DNA from 2 places in the Parapusillimonas sp. JC17 genome. Region 2 is predicted to be linked to the other one. Evidence: predicted binding sites of a transcription regulator. Region 2 holds the regulator's gene; the other holds the start of a gene.
The links. The regulator FNR, encoded in region 2, switches genes on or off when oxygen is low (the NO sensors DNR and NnrR bind a similar motif). The targets are predictions, from matches to a motif close to TTGATNNNNATCAA.
Positions count from the first base shown of each region.

Region 1: the regulator FNR is predicted to act here: its motif matches at 1,597-1,610, upstream of ubiU (ubiquinone anaerobic biosynthesis protein UbiU).

Region 1 is NZ_CP197474.1:829,807-833,210, reverse strand. It holds gene ubiV (ubiquinone anaerobic biosynthesis protein UbiV) at 1-483, opposite strand, end outside; gene ubiU (ubiquinone anaerobic biosynthesis protein UbiU) at 509-1,540, opposite strand; gene rpsI (30S ribosomal protein S9) at 1,741-2,133, opposite strand; gene rplM (50S ribosomal protein L13) at 2,143-2,571, opposite strand; gene ACSBPU_RS03960 (TRAP transporter substrate-binding protein DctP) at 2,825-3,404, opposite strand, start outside.
Region 2 is NZ_CP197474.1:2,594,431-2,597,834, reverse strand. It holds gene ccoG (cytochrome c oxidase accessory protein CcoG) at 1-477, shown strand, start outside; gene ACSBPU_RS12415 (FixH family protein) at 499-747, shown strand; gene ACSBPU_RS12410 (hypothetical protein) at 781-1,035, shown strand; gene fnr (fumarate/nitrate reduction transcriptional regulator Fnr) at 1,067-1,795, opposite strand; gene ACSBPU_RS12400 (LysR family transcriptional regulator) at 1,929-2,837, opposite strand; gene clpB (ATP-dependent chaperone ClpB) at 3,154-3,404, shown strand, end outside.

The sequences.
Region 1 (3,404 bases), 1.8 Mb from region 2:
CGCGAACACTTCCGTCTGCATGCCCGCGGGCCGTTGCGCCTGCATGAATCCCAGCTTGTCGCGCCCCATTTCCAGCGGCATCACCCAGCGGCGCGCGCCTTGGTTCGCGAGCAGCGCCAAGGCGGGGGCGCTGTAGAGATTGAGGAAGGGGCCCGCGACAAAAGGCCTGCCCTCCAGGCAATGCACGGCACCCATGTCGTTGGCCTCGACCAGGTAGCGATCATTCGCCGCGATCTTGCGCAGCGTGGACAGATCGCTGCCGGACTCCAGCAGGACCTGAGTGGACAGGACGACTTCCTTTCCGGCGGCCTCCAGCATGGCCGCAAGTTCGAGCCAGTCCGGCAGGCGGAGTTCATGACGGCGCGAACATACGGTTTCGCCGAGATAAACGATATCGACCGGCGCTTCCGTCACGGCTTCGTAGAATTGCATCATGGCGATGCGTGGCCAGTAGTACTGGACCGGACCCAGGGCAAGTTTCAAGACAGCGGCTCCTCAGTGTTGCGGTTCATTTCCATGGGCGATGATAGGCGCCCAAAGTGTGCTGTTGTCCCTCGGCCACCTTGTTCAGTTCGTTCATCCACGCAGGCCTGACCGAATAGCGCTGCAGGCTGGCAGCGCAATGGTCGATGGCCTGCCGCCATACCTTGGTGACCTGGGCCACGTAGGCGGGGCTGCGCTGCCGCCCTTCAATCTTCACCGCACTGATTCCCATCTGCATCAGTTGCGGCAGGATCTCGAGCGTATTGAGACTGGTCGGTTCCTCCAGCGCGTAATAGTTTTCCTCGGCCACGTCGAAGCGGCCCTTGCATAAGGTGGGATAGCCAGCGTTCTCGCCGTCGGCGTAGCGATCTATCAGTACGCCGTTCAAGCGAGACTCCAGGCCCTGCTCCGTCTGCTGCCAGCGCACCGACTTTGCGGGGGAGCAAACGCCGTGCGTGTTGGGAGATTCGCCCGTCGCGTACGAAGACAGCGCGCAGCGGCCCTCCACCATGACGCAGAGGCTTCCGAAACCGAACACTTCGATCTCGAGCGACGTATTCTCCGTGACGCGCTCCACCTGCGCCAGCGACAGCACACGCGGCAGTACGGCACGGCGAACGCCGAAGTGCTTCTGATAGAAATTGATGGCTTCGTAGTTGGTCGCCGACCCCTGGACCGACAGGTGCAGCGCCAGTTCGGGATAGCGGTTCGAGGCATACTGCATCAAGCCCAGATCCGCCAGCAAGATGGCGTCTATGCCGGATCCCGCAGCCTTGTCGACGGCCTCGCGCCAGGCCTCACAGCCATCCGCCTGCGGGTAGGTGTTCAGGGCGAGCAGAACTTTGCGCCCCCGGTCGTGGGCGTACCGGATGCCGTCATTGATCGCCGCCTCATCGAAATTCAGGCCTGCAAAATTGCGCGCGTTCGTCGCATCGCGAAACCCCAGGTATACGCAGTCCGCCCCGTGGTCGATAGCCGCCTTGAGCGCCGGCAGGCTTCCTGCGGGGCATAGCAGCTCGGGGGGCCGAAGGGAATTAACTGCGGGAAAAGCTGACATGGACAAGTACCTCTCGAAACAAGAGGCCACTATACGGACGCTACGGGAACAGGTCCTTAAAGCAGATCAACGTTTCGCCATCATCCAGGGGTCAGACCCCGTATGGGGTCTGACCCCAGAAACGCCCAAAAAAAACCCCGGCACAAGGCCGGGGCTTTTGCTGCCTGGCCGTCTGGCCAGGCATGCGTGCGAGCACGCAATTAGCGCTTGCTGAACTGCTTGCGACGACGCGCCTTGTGGAAACCGACTTTCTTGCGTTCGACTTCGCGGGCATCGCGAGTGACGAAGCCGGCTTGCTTCAGGGCGGTCTTCAGGGACTCGTCGTAGTCGATGAGCGCACGGGTGATGCCGTGGCGGACTGCGCCGGCCTGGCCGCTTTCACCACCGCCGTGAACGTTGATGTGGAAATCGAACGATTCAAGGTGGTTGGTCAGTTCCAAAGGCTGGCGTACGACCATGCGGCCGGTTTCGCGAGCGAAGTATTCGTCGACGGGCTTGCCGTTGACGACGATCTTGCCCGAGCCTTTCTTCAAGAACACGCGGGCCACCGACGTTTTGCGACGGCCTGTTCCATAGTTCCAATTACCGATCATGACCTATCCTTAGAAATCCAGCGGTTTGGGCTGCTGAGCAGCATGAGGATGCTCTGCGCCGGCATAAACCTTGAGCTTCTTGGCCATGGCGTAACCCAGCGGGCCTTTCGGCAGCATGCCCTTGACGGCTTTCTGGATGGCGCGACCAGGAAAACGCTCTTGCATTTTCTGGAAGTTGGTTTCGGTGATACCGCCCGGGTACGTGGAGTGGCGATAGTACTTTTTGTCTTGCGACTTGTTACCGGTCACAACGATTTCGGCGGCGTTGATGATGACGATGTAATCACCGGTGTCAACGTGAGGCGTGAATTCTGGCTTGTGCTTGCCGCGTAAACGACGTGCGACTTCGCTGGCCACACGACCCAGGACTTTGCCCTTGGCGTCAATCACGTACCAGTCACGTTTGACTTCATGCGGCTTGGCCACAAAGGTCTTCATGATGGTTCCTAATATTTGAAGTAAAAAGACTTGCCGGATTCCCTTCAGGTCCCCGGTAAGCCACGGTTCTCCAGGCCGACCACTTGCCAAAGCGTTGTTCTTCGCCCGTGCAACAGTCTGGAAAAGCCCATCATAATAACATAAGTGGATGCCATGCCAGGCTTTTTTCATGGGCCGCTCTTCCGGATCGCGGCGCAAGCCCAGCAGAAAATGCAAAAACCGCCCGTAGGCGGCTTTTGCAGTGCGCGGCGCTTTATTTCTTCTGGTTGGCCAGCGCGATGCCCAGGTAGTTGTCGTAAGAGCCTTCGCCCACTCGGAACCAGGGAACAACGCTGTCGCGGAACGCCATGTAATGGTCGTGGATCTTCTTGAAGTGTTCGCTCTTGGCGCAGAAATCCTTGTAGGCTTCTTCGGATGCCTTGAAGGAGGCGTCCATCACATCGCGGGGAAACGCCTTGAGCACTGCGCCGCTGGCAATCAAGCGACGCAGGGCGGCGGGGTTGTTGGCGTCGTAATCGCCCAGCAGCTTGCCACCGGCGGCACGCGAAGCCATTTCGATCACGGCCTGATAGGCCTTGGGCAGCTCGTTGTAGGCCGCGTCGTTCACATAGAGCGACAGCTGCGCCGAACCTTCCCACCAGCCCGGATAATAGTAATACTTGGCCACTTTCTGGAAGCCGAGTTTTTCGTCATCGACCGGGCCGACGAATTCGACGGCGTCAAGCGTACCCTTTTCCAGGGAAGGATAGATGTCGCCAGGCGGAATCTGCTGCGGCACGACGCCCATGCGTGACATGACCTCGCCCGCGAAACCGGCGGTACGCATCTTCAGG
Region 2 (3,404 bases):
GCCATCACCGACCGCATGACACAGAGCCAGGTGCGCAAGCGCATGTTGCGGCCCAGGGTGCTGGCGTATTCCATCATTTTGGGCGCGATCGTCATCGCCTTCATCGTTTCGCTGGCAACCCGCACGACGCTGCGTGTGGACGTTATCCGGGACCGTGGCTCGCTGGGCCGGGAAGTTGCCGGCGGCATGATAGAGAACGTATACAGGCTGCAACTGATCAACACATCCGAGTCGCCCGTTACGCTCACTTTCAGTGCCACCGGGTTGCCGGAGCTGTCCGTGATGGCGGGCGACGAGGGCGGCACGACGGTGAAGGTCGATGGCGCATCGAACAGGCTGGTTCCATTCGTGGTCCGCGCTCCGGCCGGCCAGGTTTCTTCGGGCCTGCACGAAATCGAGCTCCATGCGGTGGGCCACTACGACGAAGGCGATGAAACGACGGTGGTGGAACGTTCCAGCTTCTTCGTGCCCAAATGATTGACTGACGGGGATACAAAAATGTCACAAGCAGAAGCCGACGCGGCCAGGGCGGTAGGACCCAGCAAGCCCTGGTGGCGCGAACCTTGGCCATGGATCATCATGGCAGGTCCGGCCGCCGCCATCGTGGGCTGCATCATCACCATCGTGCTGGCCGTGCAGAATTTCAGCGACCAGGCAATAGAAGACGGCGGGGTAAAGCGCGGCCTCGTCGTGACCAAGCAGGCGCCCGTCGAAGCGCCCACCGCGCCGCCAAATCCGGAACCCTGATAAGATAATAAAAAAATCAGACCGGAGACTTTTATGAGGCATGTGACGGCAATGTTGATTCTGTGGCCATCCTTCCTGCTTGCAGCAGCAACCAGCGCGACCGTTTTCGCGCTGATAGACCCGCTGGACATCACCTTTCTTGGGCATATACACGCCAGCCGTCAGCAGGTCTACGCGGGCGGCTTTTTTCTTTTCTGGCTGATGGCGGCGGTTTCCAGCGCGCTGACCCTGCATTTGGCGCCGCGCGGCCGCGTCCTGGACGAGTTTGGCGACCCCATCAATGAATGACGGTGTCGGCTCGAACCTGTCTCGGCTTGACCTAGCCGCAGTCGGTTCCGGATAGCTGCCGCAGGCCTTGCATGTCCAGGATATGGACTTCGCGCTGCTGTACCCGTATGAAGCCTTCGCGGGCAAACCGCGAAAACAGCCGGCTGACGGTTTCCAGGGTCAGCCCCAGATAGTTGCCGATTTCTTCCCGGCTCATTCGCAGAATGAATTCGGTGGACGAATACCCCAAGGCCGCCAGCCGCTGCGACAGGTTGATCAGAAAAGCCGCCAGGCGCTGTTCGGAGCGCAAGGCGCCCAAGGTCATGACGAGCTGGTGCGCCCGGTTGATTTCCTTGCTCATCAGCCTGCGGAACTGCCACTGTAAAGAGGGCACCTTCAGGGCCAATTGGTCCATTTCGTCGAGCCTGATCACGCACACTTCGCTGTCTTCGAGGGCGATTGCATGCGATACGTGGCGATCGTCCACCAGGCCATCCATGCCGATGATTTCGCCGGGCAGCAGGAAGCCGGTGATCTGCACTTGCCCGGATGCATCTTCAAGCTGGGTTTTCAGCGAGCCCGATCGTATGCCGTAGATGGCTTCCGTTTTTTCGCCGAGGTGAAAGAGCGCTTTACCCTTGGGGATGCGAATACGTTCTTTGACTAGTTCGTCGAGCTTCGAGACATCGCTTCGCGGCATTCCAACGGGCAGGCAGATTTCGTTGAGCATGCATGTGGAACAGTGCGTGGACTCTGGCGTAACGGCGATCTTTTTTTGCATACGATCGTCCTGAGGACGAATGAAAAAACCTATTGTAGGCGGAATTCAAGGGAATTTTCGTGCCTTTTGACCTGAGTCAAAAGGCACGATGGCGTATGGGTGATTAAATGACACACTGGCTGTGTGTCTTCCGCTAATTGACGTCCCAGTAAGAGGACTCCGAATAGGTGGACTTTAGCATATCGACGAAAGCCCGTACCCGCAAGGGCAGGTGGCGTCGTTCGGGCAGCATGGCGAAGATTCCATTGGCGGGCGCTGCATATTCATCCAGTACGCTGATCAGCCGGCCGGCCGCCAGGTCCTCGCGGACTTCCCACAACGAGCGCCAGGCCAGGCCGACGGCGTCGAGCGTCCATTGATGCAACACGGAACCGTCGCTGCAGGCCATATTGCCTTTGACCCGTATTGCACGCAGCTCGCCATCCTGGCGCAGCAGCCATCCGCGCGCCTGGTTCCCCTGGTTGCCGAAAGACAGGCAGTTGTGCAGCGTGAGATCGCTGGGCTGCTGCGGCTTGCCGTGTTTCGCCAGGTATTCCGGAGCGGCCACGATGACGCGTTTATTGTCGGCCAGGCGCAGGCCCACGATCTGCGAGTCGTCCAGTTCGCCGATGCGGATGGCGCAATCGTAACGTTCTTCGATCAGGTCGACCAGGCGGTCGCTCAAGTCGAGCGAGATCGTCATGTTGGGATGGTTCTTGATGAAATCAGGCAGCAGGGGAGCCACATGCCGGCGCCCGAAGCCGGCCGGGGCGGTTACCCGCAGGTGGCCGCTGGGATCAAGGCTGCCCTGGCTGACCCGTGCTTCGGTCTCGTTCAAGTCGCGCAGTATGCGCTGCGCTTCTTCGAGAAAGGCTTCGCCTTCCGAGGTCAGGGACAGGCGGCGGGTGGAGCGCAGCAGCAGCTTTATGCCCAGGCGCTCTTCAAGCGCGTTGATGCGTCGGCCGATCATGGCCGGCGCAACGCCTTCGGCGCGCGCCGCAGCCGACAGGCTACCCAGCGTGGCGACGGCCACGAAGCTTTCAAGTTGTTTGAACTTACCCATGCTGAACGGTAATGACGAAGACGGCGCAAGGTTTCGGCCGCCACCGGACTATAGTAGCAGAGGGATGCAAGGGGTCAGACCCCATGCCGGGTCTGACCCCGCCGCCGTAACTTGTCCGGGGTCAGCCCCCCATGGGTCTGACCCCAATACGGAAGCCGCACGGGGTCGGACCCCGAATGGGGTCCGACCCCTCTAACACAGACGGGGTCCGACCCCTCACGACCCCTCGAAAAGGCCGGCCAGCCCTTGAAATCAAGGCTTTTGGCCCTACATAGTCTTCATTCGAGCTCATGCTCTCCCAATAAAAGACACGACTATGCGATTCGACAAACTCACCACGAAGTTTCAGCAGGCCATTGCGGATGCGCAAAGCCTGGCTGTCAAGAACGACAATCCTTACATAGAACCGGCCCATGTGCTGTCGGCATTGCTTGCCGATGCCGACAGCGGCGCGGCCAGCCTGCTGGCGCGCGCCGGGACGGCGGTCAACCGGGTCGGCCCTGCCCTGAACAGGCATATCGAAAGCCTGCCGCAAGTGCAGGGGGCGGAAGGCAATATCCAGGTCAG